DNA from 3 places in the Rhodoglobus galactosidasius genome. Region 1 is predicted to be linked to each of the others. Evidence: riboswitches for the same ligand, from Rfam matches in the RefSeq annotation. Region 1 holds a riboswitch; each other region holds the start of a gene.
What was found. A riboswitch is a leader RNA that binds a small molecule or an ion and turns the genes downstream of it on or off. The one in region 1 is predicted to bind thiamine pyrophosphate.

Region 1 (7,347 bases):
TCCAGAACCCAGTGGTTCCATACCACGACTACACTTCCGCCAAGGCGGCCTTGCTGGCCTTGACTCGCACCCTGGCAGCAGATCTCGGCCAGCACAATATCGCGGTGAACATGGTCTCCGGCGGGCTTTTACGCACAACGGATGCGAGCGCTGCCACCCCCGAGGAGGTGTTCAATTTCATCGCCGCCTCCACCCCGCTTGGGAAGGTCACCACCCCGGCGGAATTCGCCGACGCCGTTCTGTTCTTCGCGTCCCCCTGGGCGCGGTCCGTCACCGGTCAGAATCTGGTGGTCGACGGCGGCCTGGTTATGAACTGAGAGGGTTCGTAATGCCGAACCCGCGCGAGCTCCATTTCAATGCGTTCCTCATGGGCTGCGGCCACCACAGCGCTGCTTGGCGTCGCCCCGGGTCGTCACTGGAGCAGCTCGGAGATATTGGTTATTACGAGAGTCTTGCTCAAACCGCGGAACGCGGCCTTTTTGACGCTGTGTTCTTCGCCGATGGGCAGTCCGTCGGCGACGTCACTGCCGGCCCCCGGTGGTTCTTCGAGCCATTAACAGCGTTGGCGGCGATGGCACGGGTTACGAACAGGATCGGTCTGGTCAGCACTGTTTCTGCCACCTTCTACACTCCCTTCCACGCAGCGAGGATGCTGGCCTCCCTCGACCACATCAGTAATGGACGGGTCGGCTGGAACGTGGTCACCTCCATGTTCGATGCCGAGGCCCGCAACCACGGGCTGGAGGCGATGCCCTCCCACGAAGACCGGTACAGCCGGGCGGCCGAGTTCATCGAGGTTGCGCTGCGCCTGTGGGACTCGTGGGCCGATGACGCCCTCATCCTGGATCGTGCCGGACTCTTCGCCGACCCGGCACGAGTTCGGCCGATCGATCACGCCGGTGAACACTTCCGCGTGGACGGCCCGTTGACCGTGCCACGGTCGCCGCAGGGCCGGCCGGTATTGTTCCAAGCCGGCGCGTCTGGGCAGGGCCGGGATCTGGCTGCCCGGTACGCGGAAGGAATCTACGCGGTCGCCCACGATTTGCAGAGCGCCCAGGATTATTACGCGGATGTGAAGCGGCGGATCGCCGCTGTCGGGCGCAACCCGGAGAACGTATCCATCATGCCGGGACTGGTCACCTATGTGGGCTCCACGGAGGCCGAAGCCCGCGCCAAACAGGCCGAAGTCGACGCACTGCTCCCGGCGGAGCAGTCCTTGGCCCAGTTGAGTGTGTTCGTGCAGGAGGACTGCAGCGGCTGGGAACTGGATGCCCCGGTGCCGCCGTTGGCACCGCTCGGCGACTTCAGCGGCCCGCAGGGCCGGTACGCCACGATTCTGCGCATCATCGAGGCGGAGCAACCCACAGTGCGGCAATTGCTCGGCCGGCTCGCCGCCGGGGGCGGCCATTGCACCATGCTCGGCACCCCGGAGCAGATTGCGGACCGGATTGAGCTCTGGTTCCACTCCGGCGCCGCAGACGGATTCAATCTAATGCCGCCCCTCCTGCCGGAATCGCTGGATGACTTCGTGGACGAGGTCATCCCGGTGCTGCAACGACGTGGACTCTTCCGTACCGCCTACACCGCCGGCACATTACGCGGGAATCTGGGACTGGAGCGGCCCATGGTGTCACTTCAGCGCTGAAATTAGAGTGACGTGCGGGATTGCTCGTGAAGAGTTGTGAGAAGTTCGAGTTCATGCTCCTTGAACACCGCCGAGGTCATCATCGACAACTGGCGTGGCCTCGGCAGGTCGATGGTGAGGTCCAGGCGCACAGACGTTGGCCGTGCGCTCAAAACGACTACCCTGTCGGCCAGGTAAATCGCTTCGCGAATGTCGTGGGTGATGAGCACTGCGGTCCACAAGTTCCTGGACCACATGCCCTGCAACCATGATTGCATTTCCGTGCGGGTCAGCGAATCCAGCGCACCGAACGGCTCGTCCAACAAGAGAACGTCTCGGCCCTGAACCACGGTGCGCAGTAGAGCGGCCCTCTGGCGCATACCGCCGGAGAGCTCGAACGGGTGCGATTTCTCGAAACCGGAGAGGCCAAAGGCCGGGAAAAGCGCCTGAGCGGCCAAACGGGCGTTCTGTTTACTCTCGCCGGAAGCTTCGAGGCCGAGAGCGGTGTTCTGAAGGATGGTGCGCCAAGGGAAAAGTAGGTCCTTCTGCGGCATGTAGGCACAATGCTCGCGTTCCCCCGTGGCGGCTACGCCATCGACGAGGACGTCGCCCGTGCTGGGCTTTTCCAGTCCGGCCATGATGTTGAACAGGGTGCTCTTGCCGCATCCACTCGGGCCGATGATCGAAACGAATTCACCTGGCTGTGCGGAGAAAGAGACGTTGTCGATGACCTGCCGTGATTGCCCCTTCCCGAGTTGAAAAGATTTACCAATGCCGCGCACCTCGACCTTGGGCGCGGCCGCCTGGGCGTCAGACATTCCGGCTCCTGCGTTCTTTCGAGTGCCACGGGATGATCAGCCGCTCGGCGACGTAGGTCAGGAGGAAGAGGCAGATGCTGATTGTCGTGGTGACCACGACGGCGGCGAGGACGAGGTCTGTGCGGAACGAGTTCTTCATCAGGGCCATGTAGATTCCGAGTCCTTGTTGGGCTCCGACGTACTCGGCAAAAATAGCCCCGGTGACCGCGTAGGCGATTCCGATGCGCAGTGCCGTGAAGAACGACGGTAGCGCGGAAGGAAGCCGCACGTAGACGAACTGTTTCCACCGGTTGGCGCCCATGCTCCGCAGCAGATTAGTGGCTTCATGATCGGTTCGATTGAAGCCGTCGATCAGTCCAACCGTGACCGGGAAGAACGTCACCAGTGCGATGACGATGACTTTGGGCAGCACACCGAAACCGAACCAGATGATCATCAGCGGCGCAATGGCGATGATGGGTATTGTCTGAGATGCCACCAGCAGCGGCATCAGTGCCCGCCGAAGCCACGGCGAGAAGTCGATCACGATGGCCAGGGCCCATGCGACCGTCAGGGAAACAGCGAAGCCCAGAAAGGTTGCGTGCAGCGTGGGTATGGTGTTCGCCCAGATGGCGTCCCGGGCGTTCCACCCCTGTTCCAGAATGCGCCAGGGGGAGGGGAGGATTGCCGGCTGCACTCGGCCCGCGGTCACGGCAATCTGCCACGCCGCCAGAAGAGCGATGACGATCACCAGAGAGGGAACCAGCGTGGTGAGTGCTGTTTTGACGCCCCGAATTGTTCGGCGGGGAACAGTTTTCGGCATGCTTTCGCCTCGAGTGCTCGTCGGTGCGGTCACAGTGTTCACCTGGTTCGAGTCGCGCGACCGGGAGCGTTACTTCTCGCTGAGGTACTGGTTGGAAAATAGCGTGGAGGTGTCCAGGGGCGCGGTAAGTGGGTCGCCGTTTCCGTCCACCAAGAGGTCGGCCTGGTAGAGGAAGTCGGCCAGTTGCTGCCACTGCGCGCTCGTTTGGGTGCCCACCTGGCCGGTGGCGTCTTTGAGGTAGTTAGCGCTCAATTCCTTCTGGCTGCGGTAGACGAGTTCAGTGTTTTCGAAGACGCCGGGGTTCGCGTCGATCAGGATCCTGGCCGCAGCCTGCGGGTGGTCAGCGGCGTACTGATACCCCTTCTGGAGGGCCTGAACGAACTTCTTGGTAGCACTGGCGTGTTCCTTGATCCAGCCCTTGTTTCCTTCGACGATCACCGAATATTGGTCGGGAACGCCGTAGTCAGAGAGGTTGAAGAACTTCATCGGAGTGCCGCGCAGGGACGCATCAATTCCCTCCCAGGTCGTGAAGGCCGACGTGAAGTCGACTTTGCCGGCATAGAGCGCCTCATAGGCGGAGGTACCGAGCGTGACCTGGGTGAACTCGCCGGTTCCGCCCGCATTCTTGATGGCATGGGACGCTTCCGTGGGAAAGGTAGCGCTGGGCCCGGCCATTCCGAAGATCTTCCCGTCGAGGTCCTTCGGGCTGGTTATGTCATCGCGGGACGCCAAAACACCAATCGCTGTGGCATCGTGCTGGAGCACCGACATGACCGAAACATTCCCCACCCCCGCTGCCGCCGCGAACGTGGCGGTGTTCTGGAAGCTGATGCCGAAGTTGGCGGCGCCCGCGTTGATGAGGGCGTCGGTCGACGACTGGCTATAGGGGAGCACCTGAACGTCCAGGCCCGCCTCGGTGAAATAGCCCTTGTCGATGGCTACATACAGTCCGGTGTGGTTTGTGTTCGGCGTCCAGTCGAGCGCGAAACTAATCGGCGTGGTCTCGGTGCCGGAAACGGAGCCTGGCGGTGACGCCGACGCGCAGCCGGTCAGCGCTGCCGTGGCCGCAAGTGCCAGGGCTCCGATCATTCCCCCTGCACAGCGTCGTCGATTGCGGACGGAATTATTCGAATGTGGTGCGTCCATTGTCGTGCCCTCCTTAAAGGGATTTGGGCACGGGATGTGAGATTGATGGCCTCCCTGCGCTGGCATGATCCAGATCAGGTTCAACGGTCGAAGCTTGAAGAGCTCCCTCTCAGCCCGGCTCACCGGACTCCCGTGTACAAAGGCGAGCATAACCGAGAATGGACCCGATGTGCTTCCGGTCCGCCGCATCCCACGGCGGCGGCGACTTGTTAGGCCTTCCCCGCGGCCCAGAGCTGGTGAAAATGGTGAATCGGGCCGCGCCCAGAGCCGACATGGAGATCGTCAGCACACCTCAAGCTGTCCTGAAGCCAGGCCTTGGTCACCGTCAGCGCCTCGTTCCAATCATTGTGCCGCGCTTGGAGAGTTGCCATTGCAGAGGACATTGAGCATCCTGTCCCGTGCGTGTTGAAAGTGGCCACTCGCGGGGCGCTCACCTGGATGGTCTCGGGGGTTGAGCTGCAATGGAACGGTCAGTCACGTTTAGATGCCTGTCGGGCGTGAGCTGGCGTGATTGGTCGTTCCGATGGGGGTCGTTTTGCGTTCCGGCGGGGGCGTAGGTTCGTCAGATGCCGGTGGAGTTTCTGAGTGATGATGAGGTCGCTGCGTACGGGCGGTTTACTGCTGCGCCGTCGCGGGCGGATTTGGAACGCGTGTTCTTCCTGGACGACGAGGATCGAGCCCTGGTCGCTGTCCGGCGGGGTGAGTATTCTCAGCTCGGGTTCGCGTTGAACCGCCCTGGGTTTCGTTCCGTCTGATCCTTTTGGAGGATGGAACTATGACTAACCCTTACCCAGCCGATTTTCGTGAGCGTGCGTTGCGGATGCTCGCGCAGGCTCGTCCTGATCACCTGTCTGATTTCGCTGCGGCCAGCCATGTCGCCGGCCGGCTTGGCGTGAATCCTGAGACGTTGCGGTTATGGAAGAAGCGTGCCAATATCGACGCCGGTCGTGAGCCCGGGACGACCTCCGAGGCGCAGGTGGAGATCAAACGGTTGAAGAAGCAGATCGTGGAGCTAGAGAAGGCGAACGAGATCCTGCGGTCTGCGAGCGTATTTTTCGCCACCGAGCTCGGCCGCACCTCGTCGAGATGATCCGCTTCATCGACGTGATGAAGGATCGTTTTGGGGTCGAGCTCGTCTGCCGCACGATGCGCGCAGCTGAGGTGGGATTCGTGACGGCCCGCGGGTATCGTGCGGCGAAAGGCCGCCCGGCGTCGGCGAGAACCCTGTCGGATCAGCTAATCGGCGGCGAGATTGCACGGCTTCACGCCGAGAACTATGGCGTCTACGGGGTCCGGAAAATGCATCGCCTGCTGAAGCGGCAGGGCTGGGAGATCGACCGGGATCAGACCGGGCGACTCATGCGAGCCCAGGGGCTGCGCGGCGTCAAACGGTCAAAGCGGGTGTTCACGACGAAATCGGATCCAGCAGGGCGACGCCCCACGGATCTCGTGCAGCGACGCTTCCACGCTGATGCACCGCGCAAGCTCTGGGTCGTTGACGTGACGTATGTGCGCACCTGGCAGGGCTTCGCCTATGTCGCGTTCGTCACTGACGTGTTCTCACGTCGTATCGTGGGCTGGAATGTCGCAGCGACGCTGAAGGCCGACATTCTGCCTCTTCAAGCACTGGACATGGCCGCCTTCGACGCCGGCGGCGACCTCACTGGGCTGACCCATCACTCCGATCACGGATCAAACTATATGGCTTTGGTTTACACGGACCGGATCGTGGAACTTGGCGCCATTCCCTCAACAGGGACCGTCGGCGACTCCTACGATAATGCGATGGCTGAGGCCATCAACGCGCTCTACAAGACGGAACTGATCCGTGCTCGCGGGCCGTGGCGCACCGTCGAGCAGGTCGAACTCGCAACGCTGGAATGGGTGTGGTGGTGGAATAACCAGCGCCTTCATTCCGAGCTCGATTACCGCACCCCGACCGAAGCCGAGAACGAGTACTACGCTGATGCTGAATCACTCTTGAGAGCGACCGCTTCCCAAGAGAAAACCTAGGAACGAAACCCAGGGCGGTTCACACCGCCTCGGACGGAAATGTGTCTCGTAACTGAAGCGCGGCGGATTCAACCGGTGTTGCAGACACCACTTGAATCCGCCACCCATGGGATACAAGACGGAGGTTCAGGGCCAACACCGCCAAGTAGCGGCGCGAGATCCCCGCTATTGAGCTCCGCGATTTACACGCTGGCCGCATGTGAGAGGGGTTCCATCGCCAAGTCGTTTGCGATGGAACCCCTCTTCTGGTTCTGGCCGGATGCTTCGGACTAGGCGTGGCTGGTGGCGCTCCACCGGCGCCACTCGTCGTCGACCGGAAATGTTCGGGCGCGATCGGCGCGGTGTCCTTGGCTGCATGCGCCTCCGGATATTTGCCGGAATCTGGCTTGAGCGTTGTGCCAACGTTCGACGAAGCCGATGGGGCCATAGCCGGCATCGGTGGTGTCATAGGAGACGGTCCATGCGGTTTGTAGCGCGGACAGTTCTTCTACGAGTGCTCCATGTCGCCACCAGCAATCCGGGATAACTTCGTTTGGGACTGAGAAGCGTTCGCAGATCCACTCGACCCACGAGCGCAGCTCTTCCCACTTCTCGCCGGCATCCTCATCCGGTAGCGCCCTCCAGTTGACAGCGATCGCCGCGATGCTTTCGGAGTCTGGATCGCGGTCGCTTTCTTCTTCAGCGAGGGCGTCGTCGATGTCGAATTTTTCGTAGCTCATGGTTGCTCCGGGGTTGTGGGGACTAGCTTTCGGCGCAGGGCGCGGAGTGCGAATGCGCTGGCGACTGGGCGGCTGCGCATAGTGCGCAGTACCTGGTCGCGGTCGAGAAGTCGATGTAATAACTCGTGGTGGGCGGGGTGCAAGCTCACCAGGTCGTTGTGGCTCTCTTCTGCTTTCCATCCGGTGGGTGTCTCTGTGACGCCGGAGTAATCGACGTGGTGGAGT
Region 2 (12,225 bases), on a different contig from region 1:
GGCGTATCAGTGTTGCACCGGGGGAAGAAGGAAGGCCTAGGTAAGGCCTATCTTGCAGGCTTTGCGCACGCGCTCAACCATGGCTATGACTACATTGTCGAGATTGATGCGGATGGCTCGCACGACCCCACCGAGCTGCCTGCCATGATGAAGCTGGCCAAAGCCGGAAACGATCTCGTCATCGGGTCTCGCTGGGTAGATGGCGGCTCGGTAAAGAATTGGCCGTGGTTTCGGCACAGCGTTTCGCGAGCAGGCAATGCCTATGCGCGCATGGTGCTCGGGTCACACATCCAAGATCTCACGGCCGGCTACCGGGTGTTCCGTGCGAGCGCGCTAAAAGAGCTTGGCCTTGAAGGAGTCTCATCGCAGGGTTACTGCTTCCAAGTGGAGCTGGCTTGGAACTTAGAACGTGCAGGCTACCGAGTGGTAGAGCATCCGATCACATTCGTTGAGCGTTCAACGGGCCGGTCGAAAATGCATGCAGGAATTGTTGCAGAGGCACTGCTCAGGGTCACCGCCTGGGGGCTATCGGCGACCCTGAAAACAGTACGCCGTTAGGCGCCGATCTTCTGCTGACCGCGACGGGCCCGCAGGAAGTCGAGACGTTCCTGAAGAAGCTCTTCTAGTTCGGGACGCGTGCGACGCTCAAGGAGCATGTCCCAATGACTACGGGGGGTCTTGACGTCCACGAGATCGAGTTCGACGAGTTCGCCTTCGCTATCGAGGAGTGTTCCCTCCTGACCAGTCTTGGCATCGTGCCACTGCTGGGGCACCTCGGCGTCGGACGAAAACATCACTTCGAACGTGTTGCCGTCGGCTGCCTTATATGTGCTCTTTTTCCGCGGGGAAAACTCGACACCCTCTTCGCTCTGTAGGCTCTGGGTTCCAAGTCTCATGCCGCGCAAGCTGCGATCTGCCATCGTGTGGCCTCCTTCAATTCGCGGTTTCTACAAGTAATAGACCCTCTTGCTGAACGAATGCTTCCAAGCGCGCAGTGTTCACAGCGAGTTGTCAGTCTTTGACAACGATTTCGCTGCTGAGACGTGGATTATGCACTGCCTGGTTAGGAGCGCGAGTCCACTACTTCGAGGGCTAGATCTGCTCGATCGGTGACGATTCCATCGACTCCCAAATCGAGCAAGTGACGCATTCGCTGCGGTTCATTGATCGTCCACACATGCATCTCGAGTCCGAGAGCGTGCACACGGTGAATCATCCGCTGAGTGGTCACCCGCAACCCTAGCGCCTTCTCGGGCACTTGGATGGCGACGAGGCCGCTGAGCGCGCGGCGCGTTGCCGGCGAAATGCCTGTCTTGGCGCTGAGCAGCGCTACTAAGAAACGTCGGGCGGATGCCGAACTTGCCACCCCGGGCAGCTGTTCGACGGTCGCTGCGCGACGTTTCTCATCAAATGAGGTCACCAGTACGCGCTCTGTCGCTGAAAGATCTCGGATGGCGCGAACTGTGGGCGACACGGCCCCGCGGGACTTCACATCGATGTTGAATCGTGTCTCGGGGAAGGCATCGAGGGCATCGGAGAGCGAGCAGAACCCTTGACCGTCGCCGAGGTCGATTCGTCGCAGCTCCGCCATAGTGAGTTGCTCGACCTTGAGGTCTCGGCCTGCGACGCGAGTGAGGCTGGGGTCATGCGCGACGACAGCCAGACCGTCGAGGCTCGCGTGCACATCCGTCTCAATGTATTGAGCTCCGATTGCTACTGCCTTCGCGAAAGCGAGCATTGTATTTTCGGGTACATCGACCGCAAGCCCCCGGTGCGCGAACACGCGGGGACTTGCAGGGGAGAGGTACGACGAGTTGCCGCTAGCGCGCGACTGGTCCTTTGCCACTAAAGAATCCCTCACCAATGCCTTTGAGTGCTTCCGTCAGTTCAGACGGAATGATCCACATCTTGTTGGAATCACCGTTGGCAAGCTTAGGCAGCGTTTGCAGGTATTCATACGCAAGCAGCTTCGGGTCAGCATCGCCTTCGTGAATGGCGGCGAAGACGGTCCTGATCGCTGCGGCTTCACCGTCTGCACGGAGCACAGCAGCCTTTGCCTGACCTTCAGCTTCGAGGATGGAGGCCTGACGTGAACCTTCGGCTTCGAGAATCGCGGCCTGTTTGGTTCCCTCGGCGGTAAGAATCTGTGCACGGCGGTCACGCTCGGCACGCATCTGCTTCTCCATCGAGTCTTGGATCGAGAGGGGCGGGTCAATCGCTTTGAGCTCAACCCGGCCTACGCGGATGCCCCACTTACCGGTCGCTTCATCAAGTACGACACGAAGTTGCGTGTTGATGTTGTCGCGGCTCGTGAGCGCCTGTTCGAGGTTGAGACCACCAACGACGTTTCGCAGCGTGGTGGTGGTGAGCTGCTCGACAGCTCCCAAGTAGTTGCCGATCTCGTAGGTCGCGGCGCGAGCATCCGTTACCTGGAAGAAGACGACTGTGTCGATGGAAACGACGAGGTTGTCTTCGGTGATTACTGGCTGCGGAGGGAACGAAACAACTTGTTCGCGAAGGTCGATGAGCGGCAGCATCCGGTCGATAAATGGCACCAGGATGTTGAGTCCGGGCAGCAGAGTCTTGCGGTACTTTCCGAGGCGCTCAACGACTCCTGCGCGAGCTTGCGGAACAATGCGAATCGCACGGAACAGGGTCACGATCACAAATATGGCGAGTACAACGAGGAGTATCACCACGAAGATCTGGCCTATAAAACCAGCGGGATCAATCACTTTTCTTCCTTTCGCGGCGACTTTGTAGTCGCTCGAGGTTTGGTGGTGCGGGGTTCGGCTGCGGGATGCTTCGGGTCCTTGGGCTGGACGGTAGCAGCAGCGGGTTCAGGAACAACCACAGCGATCGCGCCTTCGATCGCCGCAACAGCTACGCGTTTGCCGACCGGGATGGCGGATGCGGGGGAGCGGTCGTCGATGCGAGCGGTCCACGTCTCTCCGTTGTCGAGCTTGACTTCGCCAACGCCGTTCGCGAATGCGCCGGTAACGCGTCCGCCGAGTTCGTAGAGTGCGTCGACGTTGCTCTTAGCCGGATCTGAGCCCTTTTCGAGGTTCATCAGCAGCACAGGTCTGATGGTGAAGATGAGCAGACCCGAGAAGGCAGCGGCAAGGGCAACCTGGAGCCACCACGGCCAGCCGAGCAAATTGGCGCCGAGGCCACCGATGAGTGTTCCTGCGGCGATCATGAGGAATGTGAACTCGAGAGTGAGCACTTCGATCACTATGAACAGCACGACAAGGGCAAGCCACAGGATCCACAAGTAATCGGTTAGATCAATGAGCATTGTGCTGCGCCCTTCATCGTTGCGCTGTTCGACAAATCTTCACTCCCGACGCTAGCACTTAGATCACTGCACGGCGCGGCTTCGACCGCTAAAGTTGCAGGGTGAATAGCGAAAATTCGAATCCTCTGGCAGCCCACTCGCTCGACGGCGTACGCGCGCTCATTACTGGCTCATCGCGGGGGATTGGTGCCGACACTGCCGCGTACTTTGCGCAGGCTGGCGCACGCGTTGCGATCAATTACCGCAACAAGGAGGCTCGCGCCCTCAAGCTGGTTGCACAGCTCAATGAGACTGACGGTTCAGCGATCGCTATTGGCGCCGACCTCACCGATCCCGAAACCGTTACGGCACTGTTCGACACTGTGAACGCTGAGTTCGGTGGCCTAGAAATTTTGGTACTGAACGCATCCGGTGGCATGGAGGGTGGCATGGCTGAGGATTACGCCATGCAGCTCAACCGTGACGCTCAGGTCAACTTCTTGACGGCGATGTTGCCGCTGCTGCACGAGGGATCGCGTGTTGTATTCGTGACGAGCCACCAAGCGCACTTCATCCGCACTGTTGAGACGATGCCCGAGTATGTGCCGGTTGCTCTCAGCAAGCGTGCCGGCGAGGATGCTCTGCGCGAGTTGATCCCAGAGCTCGCGGCTAAGGGCATCAGCTTTGTGGTTGTCTCAGGCGACATGATCGAAGGAACCATCACGGCTACTTTGCTGCAGCGCGCTAACCCTGGTGCAATCGAGGCTCGCAAGGAGGCTGCTGGCCGCCTGTACAACGTGAGCGAGTTCGCCGCTGAGGTTGCGTCGGCTGCTGTCGAGCCGATCCCCGAGAACAACACGCGTTACGTCGGCGATGTCTCAGACTTCCTCAACAAGTAACGAACTGCGGATGCCGGTGAACCGGGCTACCAGCCGTGTGCTGCTGTTCGATCGTGATCAGCGTTTCTTGCTCTTTCTCACGAAGGCGCCTGATACGAGCGGTATCGCGCGCTGGTTGACGCCCGGTGGCGGCGTGGATCCGGGGGAGTCGCACTACGAGGCGGCTGTGCGTGAACTTCAGGAAGAGACGGGGCTCGTGCTGCCCGATCTCGGCGAACCCGTGTGGTCGCACGATTTCGACGTCGAGTGGGATGCTGCCGACCATGACACTGGTCATGCCGTGTTCTACAGGGCTGTCACAGATGCTTTCGTGCCGTCTGACGCACTGTGGACCGATGATGAGCATGTGGATGTTCTCGAGCACCGCTGGTGGACGGTGGACGAGCTTGATGCAACAACTGACCGTTGTGAACCGGCGGAGTTGGTTGATGTGATTCGTGCCCAGATTGAGGATCGACGTGACGCATAGCTCGGCTGCGCCATCGAAGCCGATCTCTCGACAGCCTCGCCCAAAAGACAACGAACCATCGGCCAGTAGGTCACCTGCTACTCCACCGATGCCTAATTCCGGTTAGAGTGGGGTTGTCAATAACTAACCACGGGAGCTCGCACCAGCGAGCTGAGAGGACGGCTAGGGCCGTCGACCGTTGAACCTGTCCGGGTAATGCCGGCGTAGGGAGATCTGCCGAATGAGCACAATCGACGCTACACCTCTGTCCGCGGTCACCACGGGGGCCATCTGGGGCAGCACGAAGAGGTACGAAACGGTTGCCGGTTTCCCCGGCATGACTACGCCCGTGCGCCGGGTGAATCTCAGCAATGGTGACCACTTCGACCTCTATGATACGTCGGGTCCGTACACCGACGAGAGCGTCATGATCGATGTGGATGCCGGATTGCCGAAGACCAGGAACGACTGGGACCGGCCTGCACCGATCGATGGGGCCGCGACCCAGCTGGTCTGGGCGCGGGCTGGCATCGTCACCCCCGAGATGGCGTACATCGCTGCGAGGGAAGGCCTGCCGGTCGAACTCGTGCGCGATGAGGTCGCCCGCGGTCGCGCGGTTATCCCGGCGAACCACCGACATCCGGAGAGCGAGCCGATGATCATCGGTAAGGCGTTCGCGGTGAAGATCAACGCAAATATCGGCAGCTCAGCGGTCACTTCATCCGTCGCGGAGGAGGTCGAGAAGATGGTCTGGGCGGCCAGGTGGGGCGCGGATACCCTGATGGACCTGTCAACGGGCAAGGACATCCACCTGACCAGAGAATGGATCCTGCGGAATTCGCCCATCCCCGTCGGGACGGTCCCTATCTACCAAGCCCTGGAAAAGGTGAAGGGTGATCCGACCGCCCTGACCTGGGAGATCTACCGCGACACCGTGATCGAGCAGTGCGAGCAGGGTGTCGATTACATGACCGTGCACGCCGGGGTTCTCCTCCGGTACGTGCCACTGACGGCTAAACGTGTCACCGGGATCGTGTCCCGCGGCGGGTCGATTATGGCGGCCTGGTGCCTCGCGCACCATGAGGAGAGCTTTCTTTACACCCACTTCGTCGAGCTCTGTGAGATTCTGCGCCGCTACGATGTCACCTTCTCACTCGGTGACGGCCTGCGTCCAGGGTCCATCGCCGACGCGAACGACGAGGCCCAGTTCGCGGAGTTGCGAACCCTGGGCGAGCTGACCAAGGTCGCCAAGTCTCACGGCGTTCAGGTCATGATTGAAGGCCCCGGGCACGTGCCCATGCACAAGATCGTGGAGAACGTGCGGCTGGAGGAGGAACTCTGCGAAGAAGCCCCGTTCTACACGCTCGGCCCGCTCGCCACCGACATCGCACCAGCCTACGATCACATCACCTCCGCGATCGGTGCGGCCATCATCGCCCAAGCTGGCACGGCGATGCTCTGCTACGTCACACCGAAAGAACACCTCGGGCTGCCGAACCGCGACGATGTGAAAACGGGGGTGATTACCTACAAGATCGCGGCCCATTCTGCGGACCTGGCCAAACAGCATCCGCGTGCACAGGAACGAGACGATGCGCTCAGCCTGGCCCGGTTTGAATTCCGCTGGAACGACCAGTTCGCCTTGTCCCTCGATCCCGACACGGCCCGCAGTTTCCATGACGAAACCATGCCCGCTGAGCCGGCGAAAACCGCCCACTTCTGTTCCATGTGCGGGCCGAAATTCTGTTCCATGCGCATCTCAGCGGATGTCCGGGCGTACGCCGAAGAGAACGGCCTCACGAGTGCGGAGGCCATTGACGCGGGCATGGCCGACAAGTCTGCGGAATTCGCTCGGCTGGGCAGTTCGGTTTACCTTCCCATCCGGGCGATCTAAACGTCTGTCCACTTGGGTCCCCTCACGTGATGGCGCATCACGTGGAGCATTCGGACACGAGGTGCTCCGCCGGATGGGGGAGCGGAGATGAATACCCGTTGAACCTGTCTAGTGAGCACTAGCGAAGGGATATCGAACATGGCAACGCACGCCCTAGGCCTTGAGTTAAGCGCCACACCCCGGGTGCTGAGCATCGCCGGTCCCGGCGGTGCTGCAGGCAGGGAAGGCCGGCTAACCCAGCGGGGGCAGGTGGGCCAGGAGCCGCTGCGCGGCATCCATCGGGTCGTCCGCCTCGGTGATCGCGCGCACCACAACAACCCGGCTCGCGCCAGCCGCCACAACCTGCTCGATGTTCGTCAGGTCAATGCCGCCGATGGCATACCACGGCAGGACCCTTCCGGTCGCGGCGATCCGCTCCATCGCGTACTTGGCCAACTCCAGGCCGACCGCAGCCCGTCCGGGTTTGGTCGGTGTCGCCCAGAGGGGACCAACACAGAAGTAGTCCAGCGTCTCGGCGGCCAGAGCGGCATCGATCTGTCCCGGCGTGTGGCTAGAAAGGCCGATCGCGACCGTGTCGCCGAGCAGCCGACGGGCAGAGGACAGAGGCAGGTCCTTCTGGCCGATGTGGAAAACCGGGGCTTCGGAGAGTGCGGCGATATCGGCCCGATCGTTGACGGCCCAGAGTCGTCCGTGGCGCTCCGCGGCATCACGAAGGATGCCGAGGAGTTCCAGTTCTTCGGCAGCTTCGATGGCCTTGTCCCTGAGCTGGATGATGTCCACGCCACCGGCGAAGGCTGCATCCAGGAACTCGGCGAAATCGCCGCGCTCCGTCCGGGCATCGGTGCACAGGTACAGCCGGGCGTGATCATGGTCCATCTGACCAACAATAAAGGCGGTTCGGGGCAGCCGGTACCACTTCGGACACTGGTCGGAATGGAATGGTCCCGTGGCTGAGCGCGGCGTGGATGTTGTTGTCATCGGCGCGGGAATCGTCGGGCTGGGGATCGCTTGGACCGCGACGCAGTCCGGCCGCACGGTCGCCGTTGTCGACCCGGAACCCGCCAGGGGAGCGACGCATGCCGCCGCAGGCATGCTTGCTCCGGTTAGCGAACTGCACTACCAGGAGGAGGACCTCCTCACGTTGACGCTGGCCTCAGCGGCGTTGTACCCCGCATTCGTGGAGTCGCTGGGGGCGAGGACCATCGACGCCGGGTACCTGACCACCCAGACGATCACCGTCGGGGCGGATGCGGCCGACCGGCGATCGCTGGCCGACCTGCGTGAAGTACAGCAGAGGCACGGCCTGGCGGTGCAGCCGCTCACCATCCGCGAAGCCCGCGCCCTCGAGCCCTTGCTCAGCCCACAGCTGTCCGGCGCATTCACCATCGACCAGGACCACCAGGTCGACCCCCGACGGCTGGCCGCACAGCTCCAATCCTCGATCGGCCTGACCGCCGCCCGGCAGGGCTGGACCCACGACCACTCGATCCGGCAGAATGCCGCCGGGCTGCTGCACGAGAATCCGGCGGATGCCACCTCCCGCGTCACCGGGGTGATCCTGGCGGATGGCTCCACAGTGGCGGCCGGTGAGGTCATCGTCGCCAACGGCTTGGCTGCCAGGCAGCTGAGCGGACTGCCCGACCGGCTGACCCTGCCGCTGCGCCCGGTGTACGGAGACATCCTTCGGCTGCGCGTTCCAGAACACCTTCGGCCGCTCGTCACCGCCACCATCCGCGGCCTCGTCCGCGGAGTACCTGTCTACCTCGTTCCGCGCGACGACGGAACGGTGGTTCTCGGTGCCACCCAACGAGAAGACGGATCCGCCGCGGTATCGGCCCGCGGCATCTATCAGCTCCTGCGGGATGCCCAGGTGCTCGTGCCGGCGGTCGCCGAGCTCGAACTCATCGAAGTGATCGCCCGCGCCCGCCCGGGGACGCCGGACAACGCGCCGCTGCTCGGACGGGTCGCCAGCGGCCCAGGGCACCCACCCGACGACATCCCGGGCCTGATCATAGCCACCGGATTCTTCCGCCACGGTGTGCTCCTTACCCCCATCGCGGCTGAGCACTGCCTGCACCTGCTCGACGGCACGGCCGATGCCCGCTGGGATCGCTTCCGCCCCGACCGCTTTTCACCCGCCACCTCGTCTTCACCGCACCCCGAAGGAGTCCGTCCATGACTGAATCCCCACCTGCCGTGATCATGGTCAACGGCTCGGCCCGGACGCTGATGCTCGGCGAGACCGTCACCGACCTAGTGGGGGAGATCACCGGCCGCCGGATTGGCTACGACGGACAGCCAACGGACGGGAAGCGCCTCGGCGTCGCGGTCGCCCGAAACGCCGTCATCGTGCCAAGAAGCCAGTGGGCCGCAACGGCCCTCATGCCAGGCGACGACATCGAAATCGTCACCGCCGTACAGGGAGGCTAGACGTGACACTCACCACGCACATGTGCGGCGATTCGCTGGTGATCGACGGGATCTCATTAGGCTCGCGTCTGATCATGGGAACCGGCGGCGCGCCCAGCCTGGACGGGCTCGGCGCAGCGCTGCTGGCGTCGGGCACCGAGCTAACCACCGTAGCCATGCGCCGCCACAGCAAGGGCACCGCCGGATCCCTCTTCGAGCTGCTGGTCGACAACGGCATCCGCATCCTGCCAAACACCGCCGGCTGTTTCACCGCTAGGGAAGCCGTGATGACGGCCGAACTGGCCAGAGAGGCCCTCGAGACGGACTGGGTGAAACTCGAGGTTATCGCCGACGAACAGACGCTCCTGCCCGACGCCGTCGAGCTCGTGGATGCCACCGAACAATTAGTCACGCGCGGCTTCAAGGTGTTCGCGTACACCAACGACGACCCGGTGCTTGCGCTACGGCTCGAGCACCTCGGCGCCGTCGCTGTGATGCCGCTCGGCGCTCCGATCGGCACCGGCCTCGGCATCCTCAACCCTCACAACATCGAGCTCATCGTCGCCCGCGCCGGCGTCCCGGTGGTGCTCGACGCCGGGATCGGCACAGCCTCCGACGCTGTGCGCGCCATGGAGCTCGGCTGCGACGCCGTGCTGCTGGCCACAGCCGTGACCCGCGCGCAAGATCCGATCAGGATGGCCGACGCCTTCCGGCACGCCGTCATCGCCGGCAGGCTCGCCGCACAGGCCGGCCGCATCCCGAAACGCAAGCACGCGCTGGCCTCCTCCGCTATGGCAGGACGTCCGGACCTGTGAACGCGCTGGTCGAACCGGCCGCCGACCTCACCACGGCGGAGGTAGAACGCTACTCCCGGCACATCGTTATTCCTGAGATTGGCGCCATCGGCCAGCGCCGACTGAAGAACGCGCGCGTGCTCGTGGTCGGTGCGGGGGGCCTAGGCTCCCCGGTGTTGCTCTACCTGGCGGCCGCCGGCGTCGGAACCCTCGGCATCATCGACGACGACATCGTCGACCTCAGCAACCTGCAGCGCCAGGTCATCCACGGCGTGACGGATATCGGCCGGTCAAAACTGGAGTCGGCCCGCGCCGCCGTGGCCGAGCTGAACCCGCTCGTCGTAGTGCGGCTCCACGACGCCCGGCTCGACGCAACGAACGCACTGACGCTGTTCGCCGACTACGACCTGGTCGTGGACGGGTCGGACAATTTTGCCACCCGCTACCTAGTCAATGACGCCGCGGCACTGCTCGGTAAACCCTGCGTCTGGGGGTCGATATACCGCTTCGAGGGGCAGGTCAGCGTCTTTTGGGAAAAGCACGGGCCCACCTACCGAGACCTCTACCCTGAGGCCCCGCCCGCTGGCTCGGTGCCGAGCTGCAGCGAAGGCGGCGTCTTCGGCATGCTCTGCGGCGCGATCGGCTCAATGATGGTGTCCGAAGTGGTGAAGTTGATCACCGGCGTCGGGCGGCCCCTGCTCGGACGGGTCCTGCTCTTCAATGCCCTCGCCGCATCCTGGCGGGAGGTCACGATAGCCAGAGACCCCGCCGGCACACCCATCGCGGAGCTGGTCGACTACCCCGCCTTCTGCGGAACGTCCCCTGCGGAGGACGCCGCCGAGCACAGCCTCACGGTGCGCGAACTGGCCGCTATGCTCGACGCCAGGGGGCGCCGTGAGCGCGACTTCGAACTCATCGACGTGAGGGAGCCGGGAGAACACGAAATCGTGCACATCCCGGGGTCCCGGCTGATTTCGCAGCACCGCTTCGTGTCCGGAGAGGCGCTCTCCAACCTGCCTCGCGACCGGGATATCGTGCTGTACTGCAAAGCGGGGGCTCGGTCGGCCGAGGTTCTCGCCGACTTGCGACGGCTGGGCTACAAGCGGGTGAAACACGTGCCGGGTGGGGTCCTGGCCTGGGTTAGGGAAATCGATCCGTCCCTGCCTCTGTACTAGCGTCCGTCGCGCCCGTGAGGAGCAATAGGACGCGTACACTCACACCAAGAAAGTTGATAAATTCCCAATGATTCGAGTGATCGCTGGGATTGCTGGCAATGCGCCTACGATCTCGAAGCAGTTGATGACGCTGCTGAATTATCATGCGATTGTCTCAATCGCATTCAGAGGATCCGTCATATCGCGACGAATTCGATATTGAGTCAGTGGGCATCTACACGCTGACGGTGATAACTGACGACGAGCGACTGTAGGCAGCTACCGTTTCATCAGTGGAATAGGTCGCATCTGAATCACGACCGCTCTGGGGCTCGCTGTGGTATCCGATAATGCACATTATGTCAGGTAGTCGGAATGCGAGCCCTAGCTATTCACCTGCTTGCACTCCTCCGCACCGGATAGATAGCTCCAACCTCCAGTGCGCCTGCCCTCGTCGTCGGATGAAGCCCTCGACATGCTGAATACGTTTCGTGGCTGTCGTCACGCCGCGAGAACATCGAGCCTCGGTCATGGCCGCGAACTCCCCCACGGCCGCACACTCCGACCGCACGAGCCAGGACAAGCCACTCCCCCGAGATGCCAGCCCCAGAGACGAGCAACACGCAGCGCGATCCGCTTTCCTACATCATATGCAATAATCTGCGTATGAATGCAGATTACAGCAGAGCTCCTGACACAGAACACGTTTCCGTGGAGCTCGCAGTTGAAGTGTTTTCAATGCTTGCCGACGCCACACGAGTGCGAATTATTCTCGCTTTACGCGACGCGGAGCTGTCCGTGAACAGCTTGGCCCAGATCGTTGACAAGTCGCCGGCATCCGTTTCACAGCACTTAGCGAAACTTCGATTGGCGCGCATCGTGCTCACCCGCAACGAAGGCACACGGATCTTCTACCGACTTGCCAATGAGCACGCTAGCCAACTGGTGACTGAAGCCATGTTCCAGGCCGAGCACTCATTGAGCATCGATCCGGCACACCACCGCGCCGCACATCCTGCAACTCCGGATGCTTCCTGATGCTGCAGGTGCTGCGAAACCCCACCTACGCAAAGCTTTTCTCAGCGCAGGTGATTGCACTGCTGGGAACGGGCCTTCTCACTGTCGCGCTCGGCCTACTCGCATTTGACCTTGCCGGCGCGGCGGCAGGATTGGTGCTCGGTACGGCACTAACCATCAAGATGGCCGCCTATGTGGGAGTCGCCCCGCTCATCGCTGCGGCTGTGGACCGGCTGCCAAAGAAGAGTGTGCTGATCGGCGCGGATCTAGTGCGGTTAGCGATAGCGCTCATGTTGCCGCTGGTCTCAGAGATCTGGCAGATCTATCTGCTCG
Region 3 (12,225 bases), on a different contig from region 1:
CGACTTTGTGTTTACCCAAAACCCGTCACGTTTGAGCCAGGCTGCCCTCGAAACTTTGGCCGTCATTGCCTATAAGCAACCGATCAGCAGGGGAGCGGTCGCCGCCGTGCGCGCCGTCAATGTTGATTCGGTTGTGCGTACGCTACTAGGCCGAGGACTTATTACGGAGGCGTTTACTGACAACGAGACGGGCGCCATCCATTACGAAACAACGGAGCTTATGCTCGTGCAATTGGGGATCAACTCCATTGCCGAATTGCCTCCGATCTCGCCGCTCTTATCTGATGGCTCGGATGGTTTTGATGAATAACGCTAATGGCGCAAGCCCCAGCAATCCCGAAGGTGAACGCCTTCAAAAAGTTATGGCCGCGGCCGGAGTTGCCTCGCGTCGGGTATCGGAAGACCTGATCTATCAGGGACGCGTTGCCGTGAATGGCAAAGTGGTCGAAGAGGCTGGCCGCCGCGTGACGCCGACCGACCGGGTAACCGTGGACGGCACCGCGATTCAGCTTGACACGACGAAGCGCTACGTGATGCTCAATAAACCCGTGGGCGTTGTGAGCTCTATGGCGGATGAGAATGGTCGCCCCGACCTGCTCCCGTTCACAGGCAACTACGACGAGCGGCTCTTCAACGTTGGCCGTCTTGACGCCCAAACGTCGGGCCTGATTATTCTCACGAACGATGGCGAACTCGCTCACGTGCTCGCACATCCCTCGTTCGGCGTATTGAAGACGTACATCGCCAAGGTCGAAGGAACCGTGAGCGCGCAGACCATTTCGCAGCTGATGAAGGGCATCGAGCTTGAGGACGGCCCCATTGCGGTCGACAAGGCGCGGGCGCTCGGCCGAGCATCCAACAACGAAACGATGGTGGAACTGACTCTGCACTCGGGTCGCAACCGTATTGTTCGTCGGATGCTGGAAGCCGTTGGCCACCCGGTGATCGATCTCGTTCGCCGCCAGTTTGGTCCGCTCAATCTTGGCAGCCTTGGCGTGGGCCGCACCCGCAACCTGACGAAGGTCGAGTTGGGCGCGGTGTTGACGATCGCCCGTGACGCCGAGGAACAGTCGTGAATCTTGGCCGGATAACCGGGCAGGTGCGCATCGTTGGTGCTGGACTGCTCGGTGCGAGCATTGGGCTCGGCCTACGCGCCAAGGGTGTCGATGTGATTGTGCACGATGCGTCACGCAGCACTGTGACGCTCGCGATTGACTACGGGGCTGGTCGTGTACCGCAACCCGACGATGCGCCCACGCTCGTGATCGTTGCTGTTCCACCCGACGTCACGGCCGAGGTTGTCGCGAGTGAACTTGCGGCGTGGCCCCGAGCGACCGTAACGGATGTCGCCAGCGTGAAAGTGGGCGTGCTCGACGAACTGATCGCACTGGGTGTCGATCTTGATCGCTACGTTGGATCGCATCCACTCGCTGGACGCGAACGTGGCGGTGCCAGTGCCGCGCGCGCCGATCTGTTCATTGGTCGACCGTGGGTGGTTGGCCGGGGAGAACCTTTCCGACGCCGTGCGGTCGAAGATGTGGTCATCGAACTCGGTGCGATTCCGGTGGCGATGTCTGCTTCCGAGCATGACAATGCGGTGGCTCTGATTTCGCACGTTCCCCAGGTGGTGGCGAGCCTGCTCGCGCACCGGTTGGCTGGGGCATCCGAAGCTGCTGTTGCTCTTTCTGGCCAGGGACTGCGCGACACCACCCGCATTGCGTCAAGCGCGCCCGAGCTGTGGGTGCAGATTTTGGGCGCAAACTCGGGCCCGGTCGCCCAGATTTTGCGTGAGCTGCAGACCGAGCTTGGCGTGGCGATCGATGCGCTGGAGACACCGGATGCACCTGGCGCACGTCGCACGATCGCCGAACTGCTCGCCGGAGGAAACGCGGGAGTCGCTCGTATCCCCGGCAAACATGGCACGAGCAAGCACTTCAGCCAGCTCGTTGTGATGGTTGACGATAAGCCGGGGGAGCTGGCGCGACTGCTCACCGAAATCGGCGAAGCCCAGGTGAACATGGAAGACTTGCGCCTTGAGCACTCACCGGGCGCCCAATTCGGTCTCGCCGAAATCTCGGTGCTGCCCGAAAAGGAAGCCACATTGATTAGCGAGCTCGAAGCTCGTGGTTGGAAGATTGCAGAGACCTTCGCGTGAACAAGAACCCGTCGTTTGTTGTTGTGGCCGTCGATGGCCCGGCCGGCAGCGGAAAGTCGAGTGTGTCGAAAGCGACCGCTCGCGAGCTCGGCTTTGACTACCTAGACACCGGGGCCGCCTACCGCGGTCTGGCCCTGCACTGCCTCGACCGTGGTGTTGACACCCTCGGCCCGAGCAACGTGATCGATACACTTCCGCGCTTTGAGTACACCATCGGGATTGACCCCGACAACTACTTTGTGAAGGTCGACTCGGAGATCGTGACCAACGACATCCGCGAACCTCGTATCACCGGTGTTGTGTCGAACATTGCCCGCATTCCTGAGGTGCGCGAACACATGGTTGAGCTGTTCCGCAACATCATCGCTGGGAGCGAAAAGCCGGGCATTGTGGTCGAAGGTCGGGACATTACGACGGTCGTTGCCCCCGACGCTCAGGCACGAATTCTGCTAACTGCCGGTGAAGAAGCTAGAATGGAAAGACGTGCGGCCGAACTCTCCGGAGAATCGAGCGCGACAACGGCGCAACAACTCAGTTATCGAGATGCGCAGGACTCCAAAGTCGTGGACTTCATGAACGCCGCAGAAGGAGTCATCACCATTGACTCGACCAATCTTGACTTCGATCAGACCGTGACGGCCGTCGCGAGTTTCGTTCGCTCCAGCATGTAACTAAAGGACTACCCATGGCCGATCATTCGCCCGCCGAAGACGACTTTCCCGAACTGAATCCGGCTCTCGTCGAACGACTTTCCGGCATGAACGAAGACGAGGCTGCGCAGCGCACCTCCGCTTTACGCGCCGGCCTCAGTGACTACGATCTCGACGATGAAGACCTTGAAGTTCTCGATTCGGCCAGTGACGATCCTGATGCGATCTACTATCTGCCAGCGCTTCCCGTGTTGGCCATCGTTGGCCGCCCGAACGTAGGTAAGTCTGCTCTCGTCAACCGAATCATCGGTCGTCGTGAAGCTGTTGTTGAGGACACCCCCGGTGTTACTCGCGACCGCGTGAACTACAAGGCCGAGTGGAACAACCGTCACTTCACCATCGTCGACACCGGCGGTTGGGAGCCCGACGCTAAGGGCATCGACGCTTCCGTTGCTGCCCAGGCTGAGATCGCGATCGACCTCGCCGACGCTGTGCTGTTTGTGGTGGATGCCACCGTTGGCCCCACCTCGACCGACGAGCACGTCGTGCGCATGCTGCGTGCCACCAAGAAGCCAGTGATTCTCGTTGCCAATAAGGTTGACGACGTTCACCAGGAATCGGATGCCGCATCGCTCTGGAGCCTCGGCCTCGGACAGCCGTGGCCCGCCTCCGCTGTTCACGGTCGCGGCGTTGCCGACTTGCTCGACCATGTGCTCACGGTTCTTCCCAAGATTTCAACGGTTGCTAAAGAAGAAGTGGGTGGCCCTCGCCGCGTCGCTATTCTTGGTCGCCCCAACGTCGGCAAGTCGAGCTTGCTCAATAAGACTGCCGGTGAAGAGCGCGTTGTTGTTAACGATCTTGCGGGCACGACTCGTGACCCGGTTGATGAGCAGATCGAGCTTGGCGGAAAGTTCTGGCGCTTTGTTGACACCGCGGGTATCCGTCGCCGTGTTGCGTTGGCTCAGGGCGCAGATTTCTACGCAACGCTGCGCACCAGCGCAGCGCTGGAGAAGGCTGAAGTTGCTGTCGTCATCTTCGATGTCAGCCAGCCGCTCAGCGTGCAGGACCTCAAGATTGTTGACCTCGTGCTCGAATCGGGCCGTGCGCTCGTTCTGGCCTTCAATAAGTGGGATCTTCTCGATGACGAACGTCGTGACCTGCTCGAACGCGAAATCGACAAGGACCTGTCGCATGTTGCGTGGGCGCCTCGCGTAAACATCTCGGCAAAGACTGGTCGCCACATGGAGAAGCTGGTTCCGGCTCTCGAATTGGCGCTGGAGTCGTGGGATACCCGCGTTCCGACCGGAAAATTCAACGCGCTTCTTGCTGAACTCACGCAAGAGCATCCTCACCCGCTTCGTGGTGGCAAGCAGCCGCGCATCCTGTTCGGCACGCAGGCATCAAGCCGCCCACCGACGTTCGTGCTTTTCACGACCGGATTCTTGGATCCGCAGTACCGTCGATTCATTACGCGTCGACTGCGTGAGATCTTCGGCTTCGATGGCACGCCCATCCAGGTCAACATGCGTGTTCGTGAGAAGCGCAAGCGTAAGTAGTTGTTGAAATGCCAAACGGCGAGTCACTCTCTTTCGAGAGGCGACTCGCCGTTTGGCATTACGCAGTGGCCGCTAGTGGCCTGCGGGTGCTTCGCTGGGCTGCAACTCAGATGCGGGGCGCCTCACAAAGAACGTGGCCACGACGGCGAAGAGCGAGATGATTCCGCCAGCCATGAAGGCGAGGCGAACGCCGCCGGCGAGGGCGACGGTGTCTGTCGCGCCGTCTGAGGCCAGAGCGACCGACTGAACCGTCAGCAAGGCGATGAACAGTGCTGTTCCTGCGGCGCCGGCAAGTTGCTGCACGGTGCCGATGGTGGCGCTGCCGTGTGAGTACAGGTGCGGTTTGAGTGTGCCCAGCGCCGAGGTGAACAGCGGTGTGAACATGAAGGCGAGGCCGATGCTCATGGGGATGTGGATGGCGACGACCATGAACGGTGAACTGGTTTCGGAGAGCATGGTGAAGCTCCATAGTGATGCGCTCACCAGGATCGACCCCGGGACCATGAGGGGCCGGGGGCCGACTCTGTCATAGAGGCGGCCGACTACGGGGCCAAGCAGACCCATGATGAGGCTGCCGGGCAGCACGAGAAGTCCGCTCTGGATGGGTTCGAGTCCGAGAACGTTTTGAGTGAACATGGGCAGCAGAATGATGGTGCCGAATAGCGCCGCCATCATGACCATCATGAGGCCGATGGAGATCGCGAAGCCGGGGGCGGCAAAGGTGCGCAGGTCGAGTAGCGCGCTGTCAGTCTTTTGCAACTTGAGCTGACGGATGATGAACAGCGCAAGGCTGACCGCTCCGGCGGCGATCGGGATGCCGGGGGCAATGAGAACAGGGTCACCGCTGGCAGATTCGCCGAGACTCGAGAGCCCATAGATCAGGCCGGCGAATGCTACGGCCGAGAGGATGACGGACAGCACGTCGATCGACACCTTGCGGGGGTCAGTAACGTTTCTGACCTTGGTGATGCCGAGCACGAGTGCGGTGACGGAGATGGGGATCATCACGATGAACACCCAGCGCCAGTCGAAGACGGCCAAGACGAGTCCGGCAACGGTGGGTCCAGCTGCGGGCGCCATCGACATGACGATGGAGACGTTTCCCATGGTCTTGCCGCGAGTTGCCGGGGGTACGAGGGTCATCACGGTCGTCATGAGCAGCGGAAGCATCATGGCGGTGCCCGAGGCTTGAATCACCCGTCCGACGATGAGCACGAGGAACGTTGGCGCAATAGCTCCCAGCAGGGTACCGGCGGTGAAAAGGGACATCGCGGTGATGAAGATGCTGCGGGTCGAGAAGCGTTGGATGAGGAATCCGGTAATCGGAATCACTACCGCCATCGTCAGCATGAACGAGGTCGACAACCACTGGGCGGTGCTGGGCTCTATGCCCAGGTCGGCCATGATGCGGGGGATAGCGACCACGAGCGAGGTCTCGTTGAGGAACACCACGAAGGTCGCCGCAAGCATGAGGGCGATAACGAGGCGGTTGCGACCACTGTGATCGACCGCTGCCTCTGGCCCGGGTGTCCCGCGCTCAATGAGGGGGATACTGCCGGTAATCGGCGTCGTGCTGGTCATGGGATCCTGTCGTGCTGCAAATAGCGTCGTGCAAATCGTGGGACGAAGCAGCAGCCGGGGTTGAAATGGGCGCACAAATCTAACGTCATCTTTATTGTCACCGAAGCCAACGACATCCGTCAGTGAAATAGTCCACATTCGCTTCCGCCTGAGGCGAACATGAGCCCGCGCCAACCCGCTATCGTGGAGGAACAACTTGTGACACGGGGTGCCCTGCGGGGCTGAGATCACACCCGTCGAACCTGATCTAGTTAGAACTAGCGAAGGGATGTCGTGCATGTCGCGTACGCCACCACACCTACTCACTGCCACTCAAGATGCGCTCGAGGCGGTGAGATCGTCGTCGCCGCTCGTTCAGTGCATCACCAATAGCGTGGTGGTGGGCTTCACCGCTAACGCTCTGCTCGCGGTGGGTGCGGCTCCGGCGATGGTCGATATTCCGGATGAGGCGGGCATTTTTGCCGGTATCGCTTCTGGGCTGCTGATCAACCTCGGCACCTGCAGCGCTGAACAGCGGGCCGCTGCCCTCGAAGCTGCCCCTGCTGCCAATGCTGCCGGAACGCCGTGGGTGCTCGACCCGGTTGCGATCGGTGCTCTGCCGGTGCGCACTCCTCTCGCCCACCAACTGCGCGAACTTGGCCCGTCGATCGTGCGCGGCAATGCCTCGGAGATTATGGCGCTCGCCGAACTCGGTGCTGGTGGTCGTGGTGTCGACAGTACGAACAGTGTGGATGACGCGCTCGCCGCCGCGCAGAGCCTGGCTCGGGCATCCGGTGGTGCTGTTGCCATCTCGGGAGCGACTGACGTGGTGACGGACGGCGAGAGTGTTGTGCGGCTGTCGAACGGGCATCCGGTGCTCACGAGGGTGACGGGTGGCGGTTGTGCGCTGGGTGCGCTCATGGCGGCGTTTGCTGCGGTCACCCCCGATAGTCTGACTGCTGCGGTTGCTGCGACGACTGTGTACACGGTGGCGGCGGATCTGGCGGCCGAGCGTTCGGCACTGCCCGGCAGTTTTGCGGTGGCCCTGCTCGATGCACTGAACGAAGTCTCGGTTGATGACATTGCGGCGCGGGCGGTGATCGTATGAGCGGCGGTTCTGTGACCGGCTACCGCGAGAGCTTCGACCTCTCTACCTATCTGGTGACTGACTCGGGCCAGGCACACGCTGCCGGACACGACCTTGTTGATCTCGTCTCTGAGGCTGTTGCCGGGGGAGTGACGATCGTGCAGTTGCGCGAGAAGGACATGCCGGCCCGAGATTTTCTTGATCTGGTGCTGCGGGTGTCCACGGCGGTGGGGCTGACGGTGCCGGTGCTCGTCAATGATCGGGTCGATGTGTATCTGGCCGCCCGCGAGATGGGTGCCCGGGTTGCTGGCGTGCATGTGGGTCAGGGAGATTTGCCCGTTTCGGCGGTGCGCGCGCTCGTCGGCCTCGATGCGATTGTCGGGCTGAGCGCTGCGACCGGCGATCAACTCTATGAGGCGGGTGTGCGCACGGCGGGTGTCGACTATGTCGGTATTGGTGCCCTGCACCCCACAACGAGTAAGGTCGATGCCCCTGAGGCTTTGGGGCACACACGCATTGCGGCACTCATTGCGATGAGCACCCTGCCGACAGTCGCCATTGGTGGCATCGGGGTGGATGACTTGCCCCTGCTGCGCGCATCGGGTGCGGATGGCGCCGCGGTGGTGTCGGCGATCTGTGGTGCGGCTGATCCGCGGGAAGCGGTTCGGGCGCTCGCCGAAGCCTGGGCTGGCGAACCTGTGGGAGAGAGCGAAGGGGAAGACGCATGAGCGGGGCAGCATTCGAACCGCGCGGTGTGCCCACGGTGCCAACAGCGCCACCACTGCCCCCAATGACCACGGTGACCGCGGTGCCTCGCGTTCTGAGTATTGCCGGTAGTGATCCGTCGGGTGGTGCGGGCATCCAGGCTGACCTGAAGTCGATTGCGGCCAATGGCGGCTACGGTATGGCGGCGATTACGGCATTGACGGCACAGAACACGCTGGGGGTGCGCGGTGTGCATGTGCCTCCGGCCGAGTTCTTGCGGGAGCAGCTTAATGCGCTCAGTGACGATATAGCGATCGATGCGGTGAAGATCGGGATGCTCGCTACCACCGAGGTGGTTGCTGTGGTGCGTTCGTGGCTGGAGCAGGTGCAGCCGCCCCTGGTGGTGCTTGATCCGGTGATGGTGGCGACGAGCGGCGACCGGTTGTTGGATGCGGAGGCTGAGCAGGCGCTGCGGGAGCTGGTGCGGTTGTGTGACCTGGTGACTCCGAATATTCCGGAGCTGGCGATCATTGCCGCGGAACCTGCCGCCGAGACCTGGCCTGAGGTGCTGGCGCAGGCCGCGCGGGTGTCTGCGTCCTACGGGGTGCGGGTGCTGGCCAAGGGCGGACACTTGAGTGGGGTGGAGGCTCCGGATGCGCTGGTGGATGCCCGTTCCGGGAACGCCCCGGTCGTGACTGAGTTTGCCGGCATCCGCATAGACACCAGCAACACGCATGGAACAGGCTGTTCGCTCTCGAGCGCTCTAGCCACTCGCATTGCGGCGACGGGTGATTGGGCTGCCGCTGTAGGGGAGTCGAAGCGGTGGTTGAGCGAGAGCATCCGTGCCGGTGCGGCGTTGCAGGTGGGGAGCGGGCATGGTCCCATCAACCATTTTGCGGGGTTGTGGCAGCGCGGGGGTGTGGTGACGGCGCCGACGCCGGCTGAGGTGCGGGAGCACTGGTGGGCTGAGGTGGCGGGCATCCGGGCGCAGATTGATGGGGGCGACTTTGTGCGTGCCCTCGGCGATGGTTCCCTCGACCGTGCCGACTTCGTGTGGTATTTGGCTCAGGATGCGCTCTATCTGCGGGATTATGCGCGGGCGCTCGCCGAAGCCGCCCGGCTGGCTCCCACAGCGGCGGAGCAAGCGTTTTGGGCGTCGAGTGCTGAGGCCTGCATTGTGACGGAGTTGCAGTTGCACGAGTCGTGGTCTCCCGAGGGCGAGGTGTTCGCTGCTTCACCCAGTGCGACAACCACGGCATACCTCAACCATTTGCTCGCAACAGCTGCCCGTGGTGACTATGCGGTGCTCGTTGCGGCCTTGTTGCCGTGTTTCTGGGTGTACCACGACGTCGGTTCGCGCCTGCACCCGCTAGCGCACGCCGAGCACCCCTACGCTGACTGGCTGACGACCTACGCCGATCAGGAGTTCACGGATGCCACGGAGCAGGCCATCACGGTAGTGACGGCGCTCGCAGCAGATGCAACCCCGCAGGTTCGGGATGCGATGCTCACCACTTTCGTGGCCTCCACGGAGCACGAACGCGAGTTCTTCGCCGCTGCGTTTGGTGTCGCGCAGACCTGATCTGGCTCCCGCGCCCGTTTTGGGCCTCAATATGAACGCGGGCACTCCGTTTCCACGGTAAGCTATTTGAGTTGTCACGGGCTGTGGCGCAGCTTGGTAGCGCACTTGACTGGGGGTCAAGGGGTCGCAAGTTCAAATCTTGTCAGCCCGACAGATACACGGAAGGGACCGTCCGCCAGGACGGTCCCTTCCGTGTATCCCGAGGTCTTATAAGCGGGGTCCCCGCCGCGCCGGTTCCGGCGCATCGCTGCCGCGAGCAACTCGGTCGCTGTGGGCTACTGCGATGTGACGGCCGTGCCGGTGGGGCGCAGCCCGACAATGAGAAGCCTCGGAATTACGCAGATCATGCGGGTTCCGGCTTGCGCTGTGGCGCATCGACTGGGTGTTGGATCGACGAGTCGTTCGTGAGTTCGTCTTGTTGCACTACGTCGCGCGTAGTCAGGTCGTCGAGAAGATCGTCACTACGAGCCTTGGCGGTGTTCATGATCGACTGCAACGACTTTGCGATGCGCTCTGTCCGCTTCTCTTGGCGTGACGCGATGTTCCAATTCATGTTGTCGTAGTCCGACTCTGTGCTGGCCTGACTCCACTGTCGGAAGTCAAGGACGAAGGTGTCGGTGTATCGCAAAATTTCCTTCCGCCACCAACGACGCCACGGTCGGCGGTGCTGCTGCGGAAGATCAGAGTAGGTGGCCGTCACAGAGTACTTTTCCGGTCGCTTCTCCTTGTAGTAATCGGGTGCTCGATCGAACGTGTACAAGATTCGGCGGCCGGGGGCAAGCATCGAAACTTGCGAAGGATCCGCGAAAACTGCGTTCAAGGTAGCCGCCTGATCGCGTAGGCCGGACTCAAATGGTGGATCGACGCGCAGGATCACATCGCTCGCGGCCGTCACCCCGATGTTCTTGATTTCAACTTGCATAAGAATTGATTTGAAAGCAAAGTCGACGATCACATACGGGCGGCTCCGTGCTCGCTCCGTGGCGAAGTGCGCTCGCAGTTGTCCGAGTGCGATCACTGCGGCGACGACCGCAGCAACGAGTGTGAGACCCGCGAACAATGCCGACCATTCATCGGGCGTCGGCGCTCCGGCTACGTTCCACCATGAAGTTTCCATCAGTGAAGCATACGAGGACATTAGAGTGCAGCGGGCTCAGTAATCGAATCAGTGTGGGCGGCCGCTGGCGATCGCGCAAACACTCTCAGCAGCACGCTGAGCGGCGAGACGTAGGCGTCCCTAGGGTACTCAAATCAGCGTACGCCGCGCGCGCCATTCGGGGGAGTGCTGCGTCAGCGTTCGCGACCCAACGGGTGCAAACACCTGCACAGCATTGTGCAGGGATTGGACTCGTCGTGCCGGGGAGCGCGAACGATCATCGTGTTGAGCGATACTCTTGGATCCATATTTAGCATTCTGCCGATCGGAGGAGATTGTGTTCATCACGGACGGCGTGGACCTTCCTGAGAAGATCGTTGATGCCCACGCGAAACGGCGCCTGGTGTTTTTCATCGGTGCGGGCGCTTCCATCGACGATCCCTCCAATTTGCCGTCCTTCAAGGAGCTTGCCCGCCAACTGGCCGACGACGCGCGGGTGCCGTTCGATGAGGACATCGACATTGACCTGTTTATCGGCTCGATGCCCTCCAACTTTGACGTCCACGCGCACGCTCACAGGATCATCTCTCACCCCGACTCTGCACCAAACCCGACTCACACCGCTATTGCGCGGCTAGCGTCATCCATGGGGGCAGCGCGAGTTGTGACTACAAACTTCGACGATCATTTGTCGTCGGCCGCGTTGACCGAGTCGGTCCCATTCGATGATCGGTGGATAGGTCCCGCTTTGCCCATGGGCGACAAGTTCACAGGTGTAGTCCACTTGCACGGGTCGGTCGTCCGAGCGTCTAGAGAGCTTGTGTTGACTGATCGCGACTTTGGGCGTGCATATCTCAACGATGCATGGGCGACACGGTTTCTCCAGAAGATGTTCGAGAAGTTTGCAGTGGTGTTCATCGGCTACAGCTTGAGCGATCCGATCATGCGGTACTTGTCTCTTGGCCTTCCGTCCAAGACGCGGCGGTATGTTCTCACCAACGCGCCCGAGGATGCCAAATGGAGGCATCTCGGCATCCGTTCGATTGGCTATCCCGGCACAGCAACGGATCATTCCGCTCTACTCGCGGCGCTGCAAGCTTGGGACTCCCGAGCGCGTATGGGGCAACTCGATCATCGCGCACGTATGCGCAAGATAGTCGAGGGCGGCACGTCTATGACGCCGGTCGACCGTGACTATGTCGTACGGCGGCTGCGGACCATCGAGGGGGCGAGGGATTTTACCTCGGTGGCCGACACGATTCCTTGGCTTCAGTGGGCGGAAGGCCGTCCCCGATTCAAGGCGCTCTTCACCGGAGCAGCAGCGAAGAAGTCAACCTTGGTGCTCGCTGACTGGTTCGGCAGTTTTATTGCCGACCCGGCCAAGCATGGGGCGGCTCTTCAAGCAGTCCAAAGGCTTGGACAGCGATTTCACCCGAACTTGGTCAATGCGGCGTCATTCGCCGCGGAGCGGCTGTCGGCAGAGGACGAGCTCGCGGGGAGACGATGGAAAACGCTGCTGGCGACTTCTATTCATAGACACTCCGCGCCCCCCGATCTCGGCATGCTCATCCCTTACGAGCCAACCGTTCGCGTTGAGCCCCTAGTGGTAATCCGTGCTGCGCTGCGCCCGTTCCTCACCCTTAAGAGGAACTGGTTCCTGCAAGAAGATGACGGGGAAACACCGCCCGACGTCGAAGTGGCCTGGCACACAGACGAACACACTTTGAGCGCGCACCTCCGCCGTGCAATCAGCGAAGCGGACGAGGACGACCAGATCCTTGGGCCACTCCTCGAAGATGCGCTCAACGGTGCGTACGACCTTCTTAATGGCTAC

Region 2: linked by a shared signal. The riboswitch ahead of thiC (phosphomethylpyrimidine synthase ThiC) and the one ahead of ACTJJW_RS11970 (ABC transporter substrate-binding protein) in region 1 are both predicted to bind thiamine pyrophosphate.
Region 3: linked by a shared signal. The riboswitch ahead of thiM (hydroxyethylthiazole kinase) and the one ahead of ACTJJW_RS11970 (ABC transporter substrate-binding protein) in region 1 are both predicted to bind thiamine pyrophosphate.

The regions. Positions count from the first base shown of each region.
Region 1 covers NZ_JBQIAV010000009.1:50,943-58,289, reverse strand. Annotated here, with positions in the region: gene ACTJJW_RS11990 (3-oxoacyl-ACP reductase) at 1-317, shown strand, start outside; gene ACTJJW_RS11985 (LLM class flavin-dependent oxidoreductase) at 329-1,645, shown strand; gene ACTJJW_RS11980 (ABC transporter ATP-binding protein) at 1,648-2,442, opposite strand; gene ACTJJW_RS11975 (ABC transporter permease) at 2,435-3,244, opposite strand; gene ACTJJW_RS11970 (ABC transporter substrate-binding protein) at 3,314-4,333, opposite strand; TPP riboswitch at 4,425-4,534, opposite strand; gene ACTJJW_RS11965 (bifunctional hydroxymethylpyrimidine kinase/phosphomethylpyrimidine kinase) at 4,600-4,824, opposite strand; gene ACTJJW_RS11960 (DUF4158 domain-containing protein) at 4,957-5,145, shown strand; gene ACTJJW_RS11955 (transposase) at 5,166-5,480, shown strand; gene ACTJJW_RS11950 (IS3 family transposase) at 5,477-6,403, shown strand; gene ACTJJW_RS11945 (hypothetical protein) at 6,673-7,122, opposite strand; gene ACTJJW_RS11940 (hypothetical protein) at 7,119-7,347, opposite strand, start outside.
Region 2 covers NZ_JBQIAV010000002.1:166,186-178,410, forward strand. Annotated here, with positions in the region: gene ACTJJW_RS03355 (polyprenol monophosphomannose synthase) at 1-558, shown strand, start outside; gene ACTJJW_RS03360 (RNA polymerase-binding protein RbpA) at 555-920, opposite strand; gene ACTJJW_RS03365 (glycerophosphodiester phosphodiesterase family protein) at 1,064-1,846, opposite strand; gene ACTJJW_RS03370 (SPFH domain-containing protein) at 1,821-2,735, opposite strand; gene ACTJJW_RS03375 (NfeD family protein) at 2,732-3,298, opposite strand; gene ACTJJW_RS03380 (SDR family oxidoreductase) at 3,400-4,176, shown strand; gene ACTJJW_RS03385 (NUDIX hydrolase) at 4,151-4,645, shown strand; TPP riboswitch at 4,765-4,872, shown strand; gene thiC (phosphomethylpyrimidine synthase ThiC) at 4,866-6,518, shown strand; gene thiE (thiamine phosphate synthase) at 6,750-7,394, opposite strand; gene thiO (glycine oxidase ThiO) at 7,465-8,697, shown strand; gene thiS (sulfur carrier protein ThiS) at 8,694-8,948, shown strand; gene ACTJJW_RS03410 (thiazole synthase) at 8,969-9,742, shown strand; gene moeB (molybdopterin-synthase adenylyltransferase MoeB) at 9,739-10,896, shown strand; gene ACTJJW_RS03420 (ArsR/SmtB family transcription factor) at 11,542-11,913, shown strand; gene ACTJJW_RS03425 (MFS transporter) at 11,913-12,225, shown strand, end outside.
Region 3 covers NZ_JBQIAV010000013.1:24,169-36,393, reverse strand. Annotated here, with positions in the region: gene scpB (SMC-Scp complex subunit ScpB) at 1-310, shown strand, start outside; gene ACTJJW_RS13880 (pseudouridine synthase) at 303-1,076, shown strand; gene ACTJJW_RS13875 (prephenate dehydrogenase) at 1,073-2,155, shown strand; gene cmk ((d)CMP kinase) at 2,152-2,826, shown strand; gene der (ribosome biogenesis GTPase Der) at 2,841-4,361, shown strand; gene ACTJJW_RS13860 (DHA2 family efflux MFS transporter permease subunit) at 4,434-5,942, opposite strand; TPP riboswitch at 6,137-6,228, shown strand; gene thiM (hydroxyethylthiazole kinase) at 6,220-7,029, shown strand; gene thiE (thiamine phosphate synthase) at 7,026-7,736, shown strand; gene ACTJJW_RS13845 (bifunctional hydroxymethylpyrimidine kinase/phosphomethylpyrimidine kinase) at 7,733-9,295, shown strand; tRNA gene ACTJJW_RS13840 (tRNA-Pro) at 9,373-9,446, shown strand; gene ACTJJW_RS13835 (hypothetical protein) at 9,639-10,412, opposite strand; gene ACTJJW_RS13830 (SIR2 family protein) at 10,729-12,225, shown strand, end outside.